2 regions of the Cupriavidus sp. FW305-26 genome follow, and region 2 is predicted to be linked to the other one. Evidence: predicted binding sites of a transcription regulator. Region 2 holds the regulator's gene; the other holds the start of a gene.
What was found. Region 2 encodes LexA, which represses DNA repair genes until DNA is damaged. Its sites were predicted from a motif close to ACTGTATNNNNATACAGT; they were not measured.
Positions count from the first base shown of each region.

Region 1: a site for LexA is predicted at 2,967-2,984, ahead of imuA (translesion DNA synthesis-associated protein ImuA). Genes of this name have one in related genera too.

Region 1 covers NZ_JBYTAH010000005.1:51,859-60,962, reverse strand. Annotated here, with positions in the region: gene AC3WQZ_RS05165 (ISNCY family transposase) at 1-961, opposite strand, end outside; gene AC3WQZ_RS05160 (hypothetical protein) at 1,732-1,881, shown strand; gene AC3WQZ_RS05155 (DUF3800 domain-containing protein) at 1,985-2,764, shown strand; gene imuA (translesion DNA synthesis-associated protein ImuA) at 3,007-3,711, shown strand; gene AC3WQZ_RS05145 (Y-family DNA polymerase) at 3,638-5,101, shown strand; gene AC3WQZ_RS05140 (error-prone DNA polymerase) at 5,107-8,256, shown strand; gene AC3WQZ_RS05135 (zinc-finger-containing protein) at 8,277-8,729, opposite strand; partial or broken gene AC3WQZ_RS05130 (SOS response-associated peptidase family protein) at 8,793-9,104, opposite strand, start outside.
Region 2 covers NZ_JBYTAH010000025.1:66,849-77,544, reverse strand. Annotated here, with positions in the region: gene AC3WQZ_RS15900 (inorganic phosphate transporter) at 1-190, opposite strand, end outside; gene AC3WQZ_RS15895 (DUF47 domain-containing protein) at 204-830, opposite strand; gene AC3WQZ_RS15890 (replicative DNA helicase) at 1,022-2,410, opposite strand; gene rplI (50S ribosomal protein L9) at 2,571-3,023, opposite strand; gene rpsR (30S ribosomal protein S18) at 3,056-3,334, opposite strand; gene priB (primosomal replication protein N) at 3,338-3,637, opposite strand; gene rpsF (30S ribosomal protein S6) at 3,715-4,089, opposite strand; gene AC3WQZ_RS15865 (asparaginase) at 4,208-5,200, opposite strand; gene lexA (transcriptional repressor LexA) at 5,456-6,109, shown strand; gene AC3WQZ_RS15855 (hypothetical protein) at 6,220-6,390, shown strand; gene AC3WQZ_RS15850 (hypothetical protein) at 6,430-6,777, opposite strand; gene AC3WQZ_RS15845 (hypothetical protein) at 7,279-7,629, opposite strand; gene AC3WQZ_RS15840 (DUF2188 domain-containing protein) at 8,164-8,406, shown strand; gene AC3WQZ_RS15835 (DUF2188 domain-containing protein) at 8,592-8,810, shown strand; gene AC3WQZ_RS15830 (hypothetical protein) at 9,206-9,517, shown strand; gene AC3WQZ_RS15825 (hypothetical protein) at 9,514-9,696, shown strand; tRNA gene AC3WQZ_RS15820 (tRNA-His) at 9,795-9,870, opposite strand; gene AC3WQZ_RS15815 (hypothetical protein) at 9,977-10,255, opposite strand.

The sequences.
Region 1 (9,104 bases), on a different contig from region 2:
CGAAGATAAGGTCCAGGTTCTCGTCTGGACGCAGCGGCCGATGGGCGTTGTGGTCATTGCGCGGCGCCTTGGCAAAGCGCGCGTTATAGTCAGCGATGAATTCTGCCATGAAGGCATTGGCTGCCTCCATCGTGTTGATCCCACGCAGGCGCAACTCCTTGACCAGTCTGTCCTGCAAGGTCAGGTGAGTCCGCTCGACACGGCCCTTGGCCTGGCTGCTGTTGGCGCAGATGCCTTCGATGTTCAGCTCGAACAAGGCCCGCGCAAACTGGGTGTGGCCGTCGCCACTGGTTGCTCCTTTCTTGTTGATCCGAAAAACGCTGGCCTTGTCGCTGTAAAACGCCACCGGCTTGCCGTGGCGCTCCAGGTAGGCCCGCGTCGCCGCAAAGTATGTGAACGTGGATTCCGAATGAGTGAAGCGCAGTTCCATGATCTGGCTGGTGGCGTCGTCGACATAGACCAGCAGCGTGCAGGCCGGTGCCCGCTCCTCGAACCAGCGGTGATCGCTGCCGTCGATCTGGATCAGTTCGCCATAGCAGGCGCGCCGGTTACGAGGCTGGTAGACCTTCGGCGGCCGCTGTTTGCGTGGCACCCACAGGCCGGCTACCGTCATCAGTCGGCGGATCGTTTCTTTGGACAACGTTAGCCCATGGCGCTCTCGCAGCTTCTCAGCCGCGAGCGTTGGACCAAAGTCGGCGTAGTGTTCCCGAATCAGGCCGAGGGCCACGGATTCGCGGTCCGCTGGCATGCGATTGTTGCTGGGTCGACCGCGCCGGCGAGAAACCAGCCCGGATGCGCCTTCCTGCCGGTAGCGCTCCAGCAGCCGCCGGAATTGCCGGTCCGTAATCTCGAGTCGTTCGGCGGCCACGCCGGGCCGCAACTGACCATCCACGACCGCCTGGACGATCTTGAGCCTGTCTAACTCACGCATGCTTACTGTAATGACCTCGGTTCCCGCCATCCCCGGACATCCTCCATTGCATTCAACCGGGCAGGCTGAATACCACGAACGGGCGCCTCAGGCGGACATTTCAACTTTGCTAGAACCGGACATTACAACTTTGCCGCCACACGTTCCGTTCGCATAATACTTTTTATGTTAAATCATTCAGTGCGACCGGGCACAGCACGCACATAACAGCGCAGCGTGGACCTCTTCCTGGCTTCTTTCCATAAATGGAGGCCTGCGGTACGCGCTATCAAATGACCAGCAAATAGAAGCGCTTCTTCTAACTTACTGAAATTATTAGCATTTATATCAGAGAGAGGCTCGTAGCTTCGAGGTCGTGAAGTAAGCTATCAAATTAGTTAGCGATTGTGACAGCGCCGGCCGCAAGTTCATCGTGAGGCCGCGACAAAAGGCCTCTAGCCGCTGGCTGTCACTCTAAACGCACGAGCCTGGCGCGCCGACTTCGACGCCGGTCGCCGCGACCTCCGACCAGGCACTCGCCTGGAGGAGTGGCTGCATCGAGGGCAAGGCCGTGCGAGGTTGTGCCATGAGCTGCTGCAGCGAAGACCATACCACCGTGGTGGAAGGGCTGCGGCTGGAGGAACTGCTCAATCGTTCAACTACCGTTGCAAAGACTTTCTGGTCCGAAGGGGAACGTTTCTGCCATAAGAAGTGGCAGCCCAGGAACAGAAGATTGGTCGCCCCTCGAGAAGTCCCAGAAGGGCAAGCCAGTAAAACTCCTGCCACGCATTCTTCCAGATTTATGAGCCCACACAAGGCCGATGGCCGACCCCTTGTTCAGCGTGGACACCAAGGACTTCGACATCGACAAGTGTCGGTTCGCCCTGATCGCCAGCAGCGCGTTGCAGATCGTGATCGGCGTGACGGGGCGCCCACTACAGACGCCTGCCGCCATTTCCGACAACGGATAGGGCACGTCCGTCCGGCCAAGTAGCGTCCATAGCGAGATCATTTTGAAGCCCGGCCCTTTGGTGTGCCTCATAATGGCACCCTCATATAACCAACGCATCACGCATGACCTCCAGCTTTCGCGTCTATATCGACGAGTCGGGCGACGAAGGATTTGTGTTCCTTCCCAACGAGCAAGGTAGTTCGAGGTGGTTCGTCCAGTCCGCCACGGTAGTTCGCACTGTGAACGACCTAGCAATGGTGCAACTCGTCAAGAACGCTAGGGAGCTACTGAGGAAGCCTGCTAAATCGCCCCTGCATTTTCGCAACCTGCGGCATGAGCACCGGGTGCCTCTGGCGCGCATGATTGGGGAGGCGCCACTGCGGCACGTGCATGTGCTGGTCCACAAGCCCTCAATCGCCGACCCGGAGGTTTTTCAGCAGGAGGCGTTTTCCTTATACCGCTACACGATCCGCCTTTTGCTGGAACGCGTGAGCTGGCTGTGCAGGGATACCGCGCGCCCTGGTGAGGGTGATGGTAAGGCCGAACTGATTTTCTCGAACCGATCGGCGATGTCCTATGCCGACCTCCATCATTACCTTGTGCGACTGCAGGGCCGGGAAGACTGCCGCATCCATTGGGACAGCCTCGACCTTGATGGCGTGCGCGCAGTGAATCACGACCAGTTGGCAGGCCTGCAGGTCGCCGACGCCGTGGCGACGAGCGCGTTCTACGCAGTCCACAGAAATCAGTATGGGGAGACGGAAGACCGATACCTGCGCATGCTCGCACGCAACCTGTATCGGCGCAATGGACAGGTGGACGGCTACGGCTTGAAGTTTTGGTGCGGCGACGCAGAAGATGGGGAGCGTCGGCGTGTGATCGCCGCGGTGCGCGACGACTGAGAAAAGACGGTTGCAGGCCCCGGATTCGAGGATCCCACCCAAAACGGGCTGCCGTCTTTCGACGACCTCTACAAGCTCCGCGCTTGCCTGCAACACCCAAATTATACGAGCCCTGATGCGATTTTCGCAACAGGGCTGGTTGGCCGCTGGTGGCAGCGATCGCGCGATGGAACCGCTCATGTGACGGATAATGCAGGTGAATACTGTATAAATATACAGTACACTGGGGGCAGGAGCTCGCCATGCTAACCGTCGCCCCAGAATCCATTCATCCGTCACTTTGGCTTGCCTCGCAGCTTGCTCGGGGCAACGCACGCACCGTTCCAACCGGGTATCCGTCGCTCGACAAGGAGCTTCCGGGCGGCGGCTGGCCGATCGGTTGCCTGACGGAGTTGCTGCAGCGCCAGCCGGGTATCGGCGAGTTGCGCTTGCTACGCCCTGCTCTCGTCGCGCGCTCGAACCGCCCTGTCGCGCTTCTGGCACCGCCGCACGCGCCTCAAGCGTTGGCGCTCGCCAACTGGGGCGTCCCGTCCGCGCAGACTCTCTGGATCGAAACCCGGCACACCGCTGACGCCCTGTGGGCCGCGGAGCAGATCTTGCGCGCCGGGACCTGCGGAGCGCTCGTCTTTTGGCAGTCGCACCTGCGTAACGATGCGCTTCGGCGTCTGCATCTTGCCGCCCAAGCCTCCGATGTCCTTTTCTTCGTGGTTCGTCCGACGGCCTGTGCACGCGATGCCTCGCCGGCGCCGCTGCGCCTGACATTGGAGCCCGCATCGGACGGAATTCGTGTGCAGTTCGTTAAGCGTCGAGGCCCGCAGCAGGAATCGCCGCTCCACATAGCGCTGCAGCCCTCCCCCATTCTGTTGTATCGCCATGCTGCGCCTGTGGATCTGCCTGCGCCTGTCGTCCCTGCCCCTCGAAGTATTCCGACCGAACTGGTCCACTGAGCTAGCGGTTGCTGTCCTGGACAGGGAGCGCGTGCATATGGCGTCGCCGCTGGCCATTGCGGCCGGCGTGAAGCCGGCAATGCGCCGCGGTGGCGTACAGACGATCGCACCGCAGACCATTCTCTTTGACCGCGATGGTTGCGCAGAACTGGCGGCGCTCGAGCGTGTCATGATGGCGATGCTGCAGTTCTCGCCCAATGTCGCTGCGTCCGAGGAGGCGGCGGTGCTTGTCGACATCAGCACCACGCTGCGACTATTCGGCGGCGTCCGCAAGCTGCGGCAACGGATGCTGGCGGCCGTCAGGGCAATGGGGTTCAGTCCTGTCGCGGGATGCGCACCAACCGCCGAAGGCGCTTGGCTACTTGCGCGCTCTGGTGGCGGAACGGCATTAAGTATGCCCACATTGGTGCGAGCGCTGGTCGGCATCCCCGTTGCGATCCTGCCGGCGGCGCGGCCGTTTGATGAGTGGCTGGACGGACTCGGCTGTCGGACGCTAGGAGACCTGCGCCGGCTGCCGCGCGCAGGCCTGCAGCGCCGATGCGGCGCCGCCATCCTTGAGGCGTTGGATCGCGCCCATGGGGAAGCACCTGAAGTCTTCGAATGGGTCGAAGCTCCCCCATCGTTTGACGCCGCGGTGGATCTTCCGGATAGGATGGACAACGCTGAGTCCGCCCTTGCCTACACTCGCGGCTTGCTGGTACAGATGGTCGGCTGGCTAACCGCCCGGCACCTGGCCATCAAGCGGTTTGCGGTCGAACTGCGCCACGAGCGCGGCCCCGCTGCCATCGCACCAACGAAGATTGAGATTGCGCTGGCCGAGCCCAACTGGCATGAAGAGCATTTGGTTCGCCTGCTCAAAGAGCGTCTGACGCGGCTGACTGTCGAGGCGCCGATGATTGCCGTCGCGGTGTCTGCCATCGAGACCGAGCCGGTGGCACCCCCCAGCGATTCATTGTTTCCAGAACCGGGCGGCACGCCGGCGGACCATGCACGCCTGCTTGAGTTGCTGGTGGCACGCCTCGGCGCTGACAATGTCCGCCAACCGTGCTTGCGTGCAGACTACCGCCCGGAAGTCGCCAACAGCTGGCAGTCTGCCACTGACAAGCCGCCCAGCGCAACGTTGCCCGCAGGCCTGCCACGTCCTGTTTGGCTGCTCGGCAAGCCGGTGCCGCTGATTGAACGCGACCACCGTCCCTTCTACGGATCGCCACTGCGTATCGTCTCACCGCCTGAGCGCATCGAGTCGGGCTGGTGGGGCGGCCAGCTGGTGACACGCGACTATTTCGTTGCGGAGGCGAAGGACCACACCTGCTACTGGATCTTTCAGGAACGCATGGGCAGCCGAGAAGGCGATGAGGCTCGGTGGTATCTGCATGGCCTCTTCGGCTGAAAACCATGGACATCAACGCCAAGGCAGGTCTGCCCGCCTACGCGGAACTGCACTGCCGCTCCAACTTCTCCTTCCTCGCCGGCGCCTCACGGCCGGAAGAGCTCGCTGAGCGCGCCGCTCAGTTGGGCTACCACGCGCTCGCCATCACGGACGAGTGCTCGCTAGCGGGCATCGTTCGTGCCCACACAGAGGCCAGGAATGCCGGCCTTCGCCTTGTAATTGGCGCCTGGTTCCGGCTGCAGAACGCCGACGGCTCTCCCGCGCTCTCATTCCTTGCGCTTGCCCGTAACCGCGAAGGTTATGGCAACTTGTGCGAACTGATCACGCTCGCGCGCATGCGCGCCGCCAAGGGTTCCTATGTGCTGACCCCACGCGACTTGGCCGCGCCCGAAGCGCCGTCCGAGCATCTGAAGGGGCTGCCAGATTGCTTGATCGTGTTCACGCCGGACTATGGCGTGGCGGCCGAGAAGCTGGAGGCGCAATCGGCATGGGTGAGCGCGACTTTTGCTGGCAGGGCGTGGATGGGATTGAGCCTGCTCTACAAGCCGATGGACGATATCCACCGCGGCACGGTCGAAGCGGCCGCGGCGCGACATCACCTGCGCATCGTCGCCACTGGCAACGTCACCATGCACGTACGCTCGCGCAAGCCGATGCATGACGTGCTGACTGCCATCCGTGTGCATCGCCCGGTTCCCGAATGTGGGTATGACCTCCTGCCTAACGCCGAGCAGCACCTGCGCTCCCGCTTGCGACTCGCCAACATTTACCCGCACCGCTACCTGACGGAGTCGGTCCACATTGCAAACCTGTGTCAATTTTCGCTGGACGAGCTCCGTTACGAGTATCCCGAAGAAGTGGTGCCGGATGGCGTCACGCCGTCCGACTATCTGCGGGGCGAAGCCTATGTCGGCGCGCACCGTCGCTATCCGGACGGCATCCCCCTTGCCGTCCAGCAGCAACTCGAACATGAATTCGCACTGATCCGCGACATGTCGTATGAACCCTATTTCCTGACGGTCTACGACATCGTGCGGTTCGCCCGCTCCAACGGCATTCTCTGCCAGGGTCGCGGGTCCGCAGCCAATTCCGCCGTCTGCTACTGTCTCGGCATTACCGAAGTTGACCCGGCACGCGGCAACCTGCTGTTCGAGCGGTTCATTTCAAAAGAGCGCGCCGAGCCGCCCGATATCGACGTCGACTTCGAGCATCAGCGCCGCGAGGAGGTGATCCAGTACCTGTATCGCAAGTACGGGAGGGACCGCGCGGCACTGGCTGCCGCGGTGACCACCTACCGGCCTCGCAGCGCGCTGCGCGACACAGGCAAGGCATTAGGTGTGGATCCCGCGATCGTCGACCTGGTCGCGAAATCTCACCATTGGTTCGACAGCAAAGCGGATCTCCTTAAGCGTTTTGGCGAAAGCGGCGTGGATACGGAAGCGGCATTGTCCCAACGCTGGGCACACATGGCCGTGTCGCTGCTTGGCTTCCCGCGGCATCTCTCCCAGCACACAGGAGGTTTTGTGCTCGCGCGTGGCAAGCTTTCCAGGCTGGTGCCAATCGAGAACGCGGCCATGGCCGATCGCAGCGTGATCCAGTGGGACAAGGACGACCTTGACGCCTTGGGGTTGCTCAAGGTTGATGTCCTCGCGCTCGGCATGCTGTCTGCGATCCGGCGAGCCCTGGATCTGGTGACGCAACAACGCGGAGAAGCCTTTGAGCTGCAGGACATTCCAGCGGAAGATCCGAAGACCTACGAGATGATTTCGCGGGCGGATACGGTGGGCGTGTTCCAGATTGAGTCGCGCGCCCAGATGTCGATGCTGCCCCGCTTGAAGCCGCGCACCTTCTATGACCTCGTCATCGAAGTGGCGATCGTTCGGCCGGGCCCGGTTCAGGGTGGCATGGTGCATCCCTACCTGCGTCGCCGGCAGGGCTTGGAGCCGGTCAGCTATCCGAGCCCGGAGATGGAGCAAGCCCTGTCCCGCACGCTGGGTGTACCGATCTTTCAGGAACAGGTGATGCAGGTAGCCATGCTGGCGGCAGGCTTCTCAGCTGGGGAAGCGGATCAACTGCGTCGCGCCATGGCCGCCTGGAAGCGAAAAGGTGGGTTGGAGCGATACCACGAACGCATCGTGACGGGCATGCTCGAGCGCGGCTACGATCTGGAGTTCGCGGAGAGCATCTTCCGGCAGATCCAGGGCTTCGGCGAGTACGGCTTTCCGGAAAGCCATGCAGCAAGCTTCGCACTTCTCGTCTACGCGAGTGCGTGGCTCAAGTGCCACGAGCCTGACGCCTTCCTCTGCGCCATGCTGAATAGCCAGCCGATGGGCTTCTACACGCCATCCCAGCTGGTGCAGGACGCCAAGCGCCATGGCGTCACGGTTCTTCCTGTTGATGTGACAGTGAGTGGCTGGGACGCCAGCCTGGAAAGTCATGAAGGCTCGGTGCTGGCTGTACGCCTGGGCCTCTCGCAGCTGAGGGGCATGCGCCGCGAAGCGGCCGAACGCATCGAAACGGCACGCGCACTCCGGCCCTTCGCCTCCGTCAAGGTTCTTGCTCGCAGAGCGTCGCTAGACCGGCACGATGTCAATGTACTGGCCGCTGGCAATGCGTTGATTGGCCTTACGGGTAGTCGACGCCAGGCGATGTGGCAGGCGGCTGCAGCGGTACCTGACAAGGATCTGCTGCGGCCCGCGGATCTGGACGAGCCAATGCCCGAACTCTCACAGCCAACGGAAGGCGAGGAGATCGTCAGCGACTATCGCTCGCTCGGCCTCACGCTGAACCGCCACCCGCTTGCCCTGCTCCGCCACAAGCTTGCTGCATTGCGCTTTGTGCCCGCCGACGTGCTTGCCACCTACGCGACGCGGCAGATTGCCCGTGGCTGCGGAATCGTGACCGTACGGCAGCGGCCGAGCACGGCGAATGGCGTGGTCTTCTTGTCATTGGAGGACGAGACCGGTACCGTCAGCGTCATCGTCTGGCCGTCCGTGATGGAGAAGTACCGACGCGAGGTATTGACGGCCTCCCTACTCGGTGTCTATGGCCAGTGGCAATGCGAAGGCGAGGTGCGGCACCTGATCGCGCAACGCTTTGTCGACTTGTCGCCCATGCTTGGATCCCTGGACACCGCGAGCAGGAATTTCTGCTAACAGTATCCTCGTTGCCCTCATCAGGAACCCGAAGGCTCTCGCCCACGTGAGGCCTGGAACTCGGCGATGCATTGGATGGCCTGTTCGCACTGCTCAAGCGAAAGGGCATGGATGCTGGGACTGTCGACTGGAATGCGGAGCGATGCAATCAGCCACTTCATTGCCTTGCCCCTCGCCTCAAAGGCATTGACACCGTCGCGCCGCATCTTCGCAGTGACCAACGGATCGAGGGCATCGTGCAGTCGGCTCTTCTTTTCGCGCAATGCCGCGTCGGCCAATCTTCCAAGCGGGGTGTGTTGCTTGCTTCGCGCACGCACGCCGATCCACGCCTGGCACGGGGAGCAGATCCACACAGGCCCGTGGTCCTCCAAATACGGGTATGCCTCTTCTCCCACGCGGGCAAGAACCGCCTTCCCGCCGCAGTAATCGCAGAGGGGCTGAGGAGGAGCAGGTATCGGTCGGCCAACACGCATCAATGACCCTGAGTTGCCAGGAGGTGAGCGATTCTACGACATGGAATCGGGATTCTTCGTTCCCTACGCTGCCAACCGGTGCTCGTAGTAGGGCTGGTTCCGGTCGTCCAGGATTGCATCGAGCGCGGCCAAGTTCTTCGCGTCGGGATTCAACCAGGCTTCCACATGCTCGGGCTTGACTGGCACGATACAACGATCATGCCCTGCGGCCGACACCTCAGCGGGCGGCTCGTCGGTAATGGCAGCGAAGGAATAGAGATCGGCCTCGCCCTCTCCTCCTTTGCTGATCGACCATAGACACGCCACCAACATGTCCTGCTGCGGCTCGGGCCTGAACTCCAAAACCACGCTCTCTTGCTGCTCGCCAGGTGCCAG
Region 2 (10,696 bases):
GAAAGACAAAGATTGCGACGACGTTGCACATCGCCGCCATTGCCACCGCATGGTGCGGCTTGAGCACGCCGGTGGACACCACCGTGGCGATCGAGTTGGCCGCGTCGTGGAAGCCGTTCATGAAGTCGAACAGCAGCGCGAGCGCCACCAGCAAGGCGATCACCCACAGGCTCATTTGTATGGTCTGCATGCCGATTGCCGCCTCAGGCGTTTTCCAGGACGATGCCTTCGATGATGTTGGCGACGTCCTCGCACTTGTCGGTGATCGTCTCGAGCTGTTCGTAGATGGCCTTCAGCTTGATCAGGCGCTTGACGTCGGTCTCGTCGCGGAACAGCTTGGACATCGCCGAGCGCATCACGCGGTCGGCTTCAGATTCAAGCTGGTCGATCTGCTGGGCGGTCTTCAGGATGGTGCTGGCATTGCCCATGTCCTCGAGCAGGCCCACCGCGATCTTGACCTGGTCGCAGCACTGCACGCAGATGGCCGCCAGGCGCAGCGCTTCGTCGGTCAGGTTGGTCACGTCGTACAGCGAGATAGTCTCGGCCACGTCTTCCATCAGATCCAGGATGTCGTCCATGGTCGTGATGAGCTTGTGGATCTCGTCGCGATCCAGCGGCGTGATGAAGGTCTTGTGCAGCAGGTCGATGGTGTCGTGCGTGATCCGGTCGGCCTTCTTTTCAGTGGCCTGGACGCGGCGGGCATGGGCCTCGGCGTTGGGCAAGTCGTTGACCAGTGCCTGGAGCTCATGGGCGGCGGTCACCGCGCAGTCGGCATGCTGGTTGAAATATTCGAAGAACTTGCCCTCCGTGGGCATGAATCGGCCGAACATGGAATGTTCCTTGTGGCAGCGTGGTGACGCCGCTGATTGTGTTGCAGGATTGAGCGGACGCGTTGCATGACAGTCGCGGGTGGCGACTGTCATCAAAGCGCAATATTTTACAGGGTTACTGGGACATTGCCCGCGAATTTGGCGCAAACAAGACGGCGCCGCACGGACGATTGCAGGCTGGCTTGACTTCGTCAGGTATCGTTGTCGAAGAAAGCCGGGCCGCCGCTGAAGTTGTCGAACTTGGTGAACTGGCCCAGGAAGGTCAGGCGCACCGTGCCAATCGGGCCGTTACGCTGCTTGCCGATAATGATCTCGGCCGTGCCCTTGTCCTGGGAGTCTGCGTTATAGACTTCGTCGCGGTAGATGAACAGGATCACGTCGGCATCCTGTTCGATAGCGCCGGATTCGCGCAGGTCGGACATCACCGGACGCTTGTTGGGACGCTGTTCCAGGCTTCGGTTCAGCTGCGACAGTGCAATCACCGGACAGTTGAGTTCCTTGGCCAGACCCTTGAGCGAACGGGAGATTTCTGAAATCTCCGTGGCGCGGTTCTCGCCGCCGCCCGAACCTGACATCAGCTGGAGGTAATCGATGATGATCAGGCCAAGCTGCCCGCACTGGCGCGCCAGGCGCCGCGAACGGGCACGCAGCTCCATCGGGTTCAGCGCCGGAGTTTCGTCGATGAACAGCTGGGTGTCGTTCATGCGCTGGATCGCATGCGTCAGCCGCGGCCAGTCTTCATCCAGCAGGCGGCCAGTGCGCAGCCGGTGCTGGTCGAGGCGGCCTACCGAGCCGAGCATACGCATGGCCAGCTGGGTGCCCGCCATTTCCATCGAGAACACTGCCACCGGCAGGCCCTGCTCCACTGCCACATGCTCGCCGATGTTCAGCGAGAACGCGGTCTTGCCCATCGACGGGCGGCCGGCCACGATGATCAGGTCGCCCGGCTGCATGCCGCTGGTCATCTTGTCCAGGTCGATGAAGCCGGTCGGCACGCCGGTGACGTCGGTGGAATCGCGGTGGTACAGCTCGTCGATGCGCTCGACCACCTGGGTCAGCAGCGGCTGGATTTCCTGGAAACCCTTCTGGCCGCGCGAGCCTTCTTCGGCAATCGCAAAAACCTTGGACTCGGCCTCATCCAGCAGCTCGCGCACCTCGCGGCCCTTGGGCGCGAACGCGGCCGAGGCGATATCGTCGGCCGCCGTCACCAGCTTGCGCAGCACCGAGCGCTCACGCACGATCTCCGCGTAGCGGCGGATATTGGCCGCGCTGGGCGTGTTCTGCGCCAGCGAATTCAGGTAGGCCAGCCCGCCCACCTCCTCGGCCTTGCCGGCGACCTGCAGCATTTCATAGACCGTGATCACGTCGGCCGGCTTGGTGGCCGAGATCAACCGGGCGATGCTCTGGAAGATCATCCGGTGGTCAAAACGATAGAAATCCGCCTCGGAAATGAAGTCCGCAATGCGGTCCCAGGCGGCGTTGTCCAGCAGCAGGCCACCCAGCACCGATTGCTCGGCTTCGATGGAATGCGGCGGGACTTTGAGGTTCTCGAGTTGGGGGTCGGCGACGGGCGCGTTCATGGGGAGGCATTATAACGGCGGGAGGACGCACTTCGCCGGACATTTGGCGACCGGGCAGGCAAAGACAAGCGGGCAACAAAAAAAGGCAGGAGCCGGGGCTCCTGCCTTTTTTGCTTGCGGTGCTTCAGCCGGCGCAGCGCGCCGGCAAGGCGGCACGTCCTTAGACGCTCTCACCCACGACCGACACGGTCACGTCGACCACGACGTCCGTGTGCAGCGCAACGCTGACCGGGTGGTCGCCCACCATCTTCAGCGGACCGTTCGGCATGCGAACCTGGGCCTTTTCCAGCTTGAAGCCTTGGCCAGCCAGGGCTTCAGCGATGTCGGCATTGGTCACGGAACCGAACAGGCGGCCGTCCACACCCGACTTCTGGCTGATCTGGACGCTCAGGCCGCTCAGCTTCTCGCCTTCGGCTTGCGCGGCGGCCAGCTTCTCGGCAGCGGCCTTTTCCAGCTCGGCGCGCTTGACTTCGAATTCAGCGATCGCGGTTTGCGTAGCACGGCGGGCCTTCTTGCCCGGGATCAGGAAGTTACGGGCGTAACCGTCCTTCACCTTGACGATGTCACCCAGGTTGCCCAGGTTGATGACTTTTTCCAGCAGAATAATTTGCATCGTATTCTCTCCTTAACGGACCTATGGCCTGATCAGTTCTTGTGCAGGTCGGTGTACGGCATCAGCGCGAGGAAACGCGCACGCTTGATGGCCGTATCCAGCTGACGCTGATAGTGAGCCTTGGTACCGGTCAGGCGGGCGGGCGTGATCTTGCCGTTGTCGCCGATGAAGTCCTTCAGGGTGTCCAGATCCTTGTAGTCGATCTGTTCCACGCCAGCCACGGTGAAGCGGCAGAAGCGCTTGCGCTTGAACAGCGGGTTCTGTTGCTGGAAGCGCTTCTTGTTCTTGTTGTCACGTTTGACGAATGCCATGATTCAATCCTTTTCGAATGCTTTACATCCAGTGATGTGAAAGACGAGAGCCTTGCTGTTGCGGTGCCTGCGGGCCAGGAATCCTTCGCAGTCGAGCAGCGTGCCGAGCGGTAAGCGCTCCAGACGCTGGCCAACCTGTCCGACCCCCATCGCTGAGATTGCAAACTCGACCTGCCGCGGCGTTTGCGCCTCGACGGCCTCGCCGCTGTACTGCAGGATGCAGTTCACGACGGGGACCCCGGCCGGGGTATAGCGCAGGGCATCGCGTTCCGCCAGGGTGGCGGCAAGCCGAAGCTGGTTCAACGCGGGACCTCTTGCTGGTTGCAATCCATGCTGCCGTGGCCGACGCTGTCAGCCATGGCGCGCACCGCAGTCCGCACTCAGGCGGCCTGGCCTTCGGTGGTCGTTTGCGCGGCCTTGCGGGCTTCTTCGCGCTGCACTTCCTTCATCATCGGCGAAGGTGCGGTCTCGGCCTTCTTGGTCTGCACGATCAGGTGGCGCAGGACGGCGTCGTTGAACTTGAACGCGTGTTCCAGTTCAGCCAGCGTTTCCTTGCCGCATTCGATGTTCAGGCAAACGTAGTGAGCCTTGGCCAGCTTCTGGATCATGTAAGCCATCTGGCGACGGCCCCAGTCTTCCACGCGGTGAACGTTGCCGTTCTGCGAGGTCACGAGCTGCTTGTAGCGCTCGATCATGGCCGGCACTTGTTCGCTCTGGTCCGGATGGACGATGAAGACGATTTCGTAATGACGCATTGACGCTCCTTTTGGATTAGCCACCCGGGCGTCACGAGTCCGGTGTGGCAAGGTTGAATAGCCTTACATTATAGCGCGCATGGCAGCAAGTGCGCAAGCCGCTGATTACACAGGCAAATCAGGCGTTGGCAAACACGGCCTGCAGCCTTGCCGGATCCCGCGCCAGGCCTGAGTCGGCTGCCAGCGCCAGGGCCAGCAGCACGCGCGCCTTATAGGGATTGAGGTCCGTTGCGGAAACAAAAGCTCCATCCGTCGGGCTGAGCTGGGGCGGAATCGCCACATGGCCGGCCCCGGTGCGGGAACTGCGCACCACGGCCACCCCCGCGGCAGCGGCATCGGCCAGCGCCCCGGCCAGCACCTCATGCACCGAGCCATTGCCGGCGGCAGCCACCACCAGCCCGGCTATACCCGCGCGGACCAGCGCATCCACTGCCACCCTGCCCGGCTGCGCGTAGCTCGCCACGATCTCCACCATCGGCCACGCCGCCGGCATCGGCCCGATCACCCAGGCCGCGCGTGGCGCGCGGGCGAAGCGCACGTAGTCGTCCTGCACGAAACCCAGCGGCCCGCAGGCCGAGACAAAGGCGTCCACCGCCGACGTGTGGGCCTTGGCCACATCCCGCGCAGCGTGGATCTGCTGGTTCAGCACCACCAGCACACCCTTGCCGCGCGCATCGGGATGAGCGGCCACGCGCACCGCATCCAGCAGGTTCAGCGGCCCATCGGCCGACAGCGACGTCGACGGCCGCATTGCCGCTGTCATCACCACGGGCACCGGACACGATTGCGTCAGGTGCAGCGCCATCGCAGTTTCTTCCAGCGTATCGGTGCCGTGGGTGATCACGATGCCAGCCACGTCGGGCTGCGCGGACCAGTGCTCAACCCGCGCCGCCAGCGTTTGCCAGAGCGTGAAGGTCATGTCCTTGCTGTCGACCTGGGCCACCTGCTCGGCCTCGATGCGAGCCGCCGACTGCAGCGCGGGCACCGCTGCCAGCAACGACGACACCGGCACGGTCGCCGCCTGGTAGCGTGCGCTGCTGGCAGAGTTTCCGGCCGCGCCAGCAATGGTGCCGCCGGTGGCCAGTACGACGATGCGAGGCAATTGGGTCATGGAGCGTGCAAAGAAAGTGGAAAGGCAGGAATGGCGATTGTAACGGGCGCGCCCCGCCTCGCCGCGGCTCTCGCCGGTGATCCGCATTCCGTCCATGAGACACGCCCCAAAAATTCTGCTTGCGCTCAGGCCGATACTGTATAAAATCACAGCATACTGTTTAAACATACAGTGCCCGGTCAGACGGATGCAGGATAAAGGATCGACCGATCCTCTTACCCGAAACCCCGCGACCCCGCACGGAACGGCGATCCCATGGCGACCCTGACACCCCGGCAGCAGCAGATTTTCGATCTGATCCGCAACACGATCCGCCGCACCGGCTTTCCGCCCACGCGCGCCGAAATCGCCGCAGAGTTTGGCTTCTCCTCGCCCAATGCCGCGGAAGAACACCTGAGGGCGCTGGCACGCAAGGGCGTGATCGAACTGACCCCGGGCGCTTCACGCGGCATCCGCCTGAAGGTGGCACGCAGCGATTCGGAAATGCCCGACCAGTTTTCGTTGCCGATGGCCGGCGTGATGCAGCTGACGCTGCCGCTGGTGGGCCGCGTTGCTGCCGGCAGCCCGATACTCGCCGCCGAGCATATCGACCGCCAGTACCAGGTCGACGCCTCGGTCTTCGACGAACGCCCCGATTACCTGCTGCGAGTGCGCGGCCTGAGCATGCGCGATGCCGGCATCCTCGACGGCGACCTGCTGGCCGTGCGCCGCGCCAGCGAAGCCGCCAACGGCAAGATCGTGGTGGCGCGCCTGGGTGATGACGTGACCGTCAAGCGCCTGCAGCGGCGCGGTGGCCATATCGAACTGATCGCAGAAAACCCGGACTTCACCAACATCATCGTGGAGCCTGGTGAGGAGTTCTCGCTGGAAGGCATCGCCGTCGGGCTGATCCGATCTTCCGGCTTCTAGCCGGGCACCGCAGGCCAACCGCCTGCGCGGGCCCACCCGCTTCCATTGCTTTGCAGACGCCGCCCGGCTTGCCGGGTGTTGACCCCGCTTTGCCTAAAAGAGGTGCCACCATGCCGCAAATCCACCAAGTCGCCGCCCGTCGCCCGGTCAAGCCCGTGCCGTTCCGCCAGAGCAAGGGCGTACGCGTCTACCAGGGTACGCAGCGCCGCACCATGGTCGGCAGCATGGCGGCGATCTGCCGCATGCTTGAACTCGAAACCGCCGAAAAGCTGGCCGCCTGAAATCTGCCGGCTGTCTCCTAGCAGCTGCGGGCGCCGCCCTCAGCTACGCGGCGCACACGCCTTGGCTTCGGCTTCCAGCTCCGTCGGCGTCAGCTGCGGGAACCACGTATCGCTCTTGCGCAGCTCCAGCGCCGTACCATCCGGCTTCGCCGTCAGCGAAATCAGATAGGCGTATTGGTATTCACCGCCAGACGTGGTCTGGCCGATGCGGATCTCGGTCTGGCTCTTCGCCGGATAGTTGACGACCGCGGCGTCATCGCCCAGATTGTTGCGCAGGCATTTCGCAACCTCACCCATCTTGGCGGGCGTGAACAAGCGCATCGGCGCACGCGCGCGAATGTCCTTTTCAGAAGTGCCGGTGGCACACCCTGCCACCATGGCTGCCATCGCTACGCCAACCGCTGCCGCTCGAACAGACATACCGCCCCCGGGAAATGCAGAACGGCGCCCTCGCGAGGCGCCGTTCTGGGAAATGCTTTGGGGTGGCTGATGGGACTCGAACCCACGACGACAGGAATCTCAATCCCCGCATCAATCGCCATTTTCCCCTTTGGAATCAACGCTTTCGGCCTCGTTTTTTTCCCATGAACGCTCAATTTTTCACAAGCATTCATGCGGCTTCTACGGGTGCCGTGGGAAAAATTGTAACCCGTGCGAGCCCCATGCGCCACCTCAATTTTTGGCCCGCAAACGGCGCCCCTTGCCTGCAGCAACCCCCGAGACATACCCGACCACCACCGGCGCAAACTTTCCGTAGCCCGCCTTGTACGCGGCTTTTTTGCATGATTTTTGCATGGCGGAGCAAGGAGGGGATGACCACTGTGGCCGAGATCTGGCGGAAAGAAGCAGTGATCTCTAAAGCGTGCCGGAGACCGCCGGCGTCATGGCTTACACCACGCCGCCATCCGGGATCGAGCGAGCCGAAACAGATCGGGAATCGTCGTTGTGCTTAATGATCTCGGCCATCTCCGCGCGCGAGACATCCACGATGTCGTCAAGCTCAAGCCCTTCTGCATACGTAAGCGCCTCTTCACCGCGCGCAATATGAAAAATCGTGCCCCGCCAGCTGTCCACGCCGTCCCCGGGACCGGATAGGCGGATGCCAAACTCGACATCCTGATCAAGGACGCGAACGGTCACTAGATCTCCCACGTCAACTTGAATACCGTCAACCGCGTATTCTCGGGCCACGACTATCACGGGCCGTTGCGTGTAGCCTCTGGCGAATATCGCTTGCATTTTTCGCTCCCGCTGAGCGCATCGCCCCAAACTGCAGAGGCAACCGGGACATCCACGACAGGCGTGGGACCGCTTGTTCCTGCGCTTTGACTGCAATGCATCGAGCTCGCTACACTGCGACGGCGAGGTACAGCCCGCCCAGAATGATCAGCCCAGCAACCAGCGCGAAGTAATAGCGCGCGCCGTGCACGGGGAGTTCTGGGTGGCCGGGTAGGTGAGAAACGTGGCGCTTCATCGCGGTTAGCGTGCAGAAGACTGAGTTAAGCATAGGCCTCTGAGAACAGGAACGCCATGTTGGCACCGGCGCCTGACGACGGCTCGAATACACCCTCCCTTCGATCTCTCGACCCGACCGAGGGCTTTTTTGTGCACGGATCGGCGGTTTTGCACAACGTATAGCGCGCTTTCCTGACACGAATGCGCCTCTGACCAGCTATTTGCCATCTCCATCCACGAAGGTAGGAGGTTGCCCGACATCGAGTTCGACTCATCGCGCCTACAACGAAGACATGCCCCAACCAAGGAGGTGCATTAATGTCTGTCAATACCGTCCAGGTTGTGCTGACCGAAGAATCCCGATGGGCCGTAGAAACCGATGATCCAAGCGGCACGCGTGTAACCTATCCCTCCCGCGGCGCAGCGATTGCCGCAGGCGTTCAAATGGCAATGGCGCAGGATGCCGTCCTCACGATCCATGGCGTGGAAAACGAGCCAAGTGAGATCGATTTTCGCGATTGCGACGCGAGCGCGCTCACTTGCATCCGTGATGCCGATTAAGGTCATGCCCTCAGTTGGATTCTAAGTGGGCGGTCCTGCGACACGCCTGCCTCCACTTCGGGCCCTCGCCACCCTGGTCGAGGGCTTTTCTTTTGCCAGACAGGCCCGATTGAGCATCTGTCCAACATTGATTGCTCATGTGTAGGCCCTAGACTCGAATTGCATACTGATGCGGGGGTCCCAAAATGCGACACGTTCACATCATGCCGCATCTCGGCCATTGGGACATCTGTCGAGACGGCAGTCCGAATATCCCGTTCACTACGAAAGCGGACGCCGTCCGTGACGGCTGGACAGCCGCCTGTGCCGAACGCGTCGATCTCTACGTTCACAGGCTAGACGGGACAATGCACCGGTACTTGAGCCGGGTCGATGGAACCAATCCAGAGCGCGACGAAGAATAGCGCCGGCATGCTTGCTGGGAAGAAACGCCTGATCGTCTCGTCTGGGTCGCCGGCGGCTAGCGCGTTGCCGAGTTGGTCGACGGCGATCAGCACGTTTCAGAAGTAGCGCTTCATCACTCCCCTCCTTCGCGGGGCGGCCAGCAGCGAACTCGCCGGCCACCCGGCCGCGCAGACCCTTCGGCGCCCCTTTCAACATCCGATCTGCGCTCGGCGTCGCCATCTGCTTGACGCGGCTCTGCAACTGGCGCCCGTTGATCAGGATGGGTGATTCCGGGTTCTTTTCGTTCCAGCTATGCAGCCAGGCTGACGCCCGGTCCTGAATGCCCTTGTCGCGCTCGGCCAGGCCGCGCGACCAGAGATCCAGGATGTCGGCTTGCGTCTTCTGCACCCGGGCGATGTCCTGGCGCGTCGGCATGCGGCGGCGGGTGAGTACCGACATCGACAACGGCGGCTCGGCATTTCCCACGTCGTTCAACAGGGACTACCCGAACGAGATAGTTGGCGGCATGACCCTTCGCGACTACTTCGCCGCGAAGGTTGTCGTTGGCGATGAAATCGGCGTCCGCTATGCGGAGCAACTGCTCGGCCGCGCCATGCCTGACTACGCCGCCCACCCGCTAGCCAACGCGATCTTCTGGGCTGATGCGCGCGCCCGCCTCCGCTACATCGAGGCCGACGCCATGCTCGCCGCTAGGGAGGCAGCATGACAACCCTGAAGGCATACGAGGTCCACTTCGCCGCCATGGACATCCGCCCCGCAGCGATCACCACGAAGCTCGAGCGCAGGTCCGCCGACGCCTACGACTTCGCGGCGCACGCCAACCCATCGACCACCCACCGTCACTACGATCGGCGCAAGGTCAAACGGGCAGCAGCAACAGAATAAGGGAGCAGAAAACAGAAACGGCGCCAGTGGCGCCGTGGGGAAATTCCGCATCATGGGACGGTTAGAAAGCCCGTAAGGCCTTGATGCGAAAGAAAATTTGGGGTGGCTGATGGGACTCGAACCCACGACGACAGGAATCACAATCCTGGACTCTACCAACTGAGCTACAGCCACCGTAGAGGTCATCAGCGCGTTACGTTGCTGATCGACGAAAACCAAGATTATACAAACAGTTTGCCGGAATGGCTAGTATTCCGCACAATTTTTTTGAGAGAAAAGCTCAGGTTCTGGACGGGCTCCACTTTGCTTCAAGCAGCACTGCCTGCTTGATGGCTTCGACGGTCTCCGCTTCGGTATCGAACTGCCCCAACAGGCGGCGCGACTTGCCGTTCAGCACAGCTTCCTGCAACGCCTTGCCAGCAGCTTCCGAAGTGCCGGGATGCCAGCAGTAGCGTGCCGTCCATTTGCCGTCCTGCAGTTGCTCGGCAACCCAGATCACCCGGAAGTCTTCATAGACAACGCCGAACGGCGCTTCGTTTTCCACGTTTTCTTTTTCCACGCTGCTCCCCCTGCCGGCTCGGTCCGCGTGCCATGCCTTGTCTCGCCTGGGGCTATGCGAGGGATCGTATCACGGCCGCCGACCAGGGCGTCCGCCCGGCGCGCTGGCACCTTCGCGCCTGCCGCTGATTCGCTCGCGGAAATATGCTGTGCACAGCCCCTACCTCTGCAGGGTTCATGCCGCAAATGCGCGAAGCGATACTTGTGCCTGAGGGACATTGACCCCCCTCGACCTTCCCGTCAGGCGGCCCCCCCCATCGGGCCGCCTGCCTCTTTTTGGCCACCCTGCCTTCTCATTGTCGTGGCGCCAGCACCTGGCGAAGGAACCTCACGAGCATCTGAGAGCCCAATCGACGTCATCGACAAAATCGACACGTCTACGAACGGCAGGAAACGGGAATGCAAATCAAGTGTAGATGGCCAGCGCGGATTCTTGCGCTGA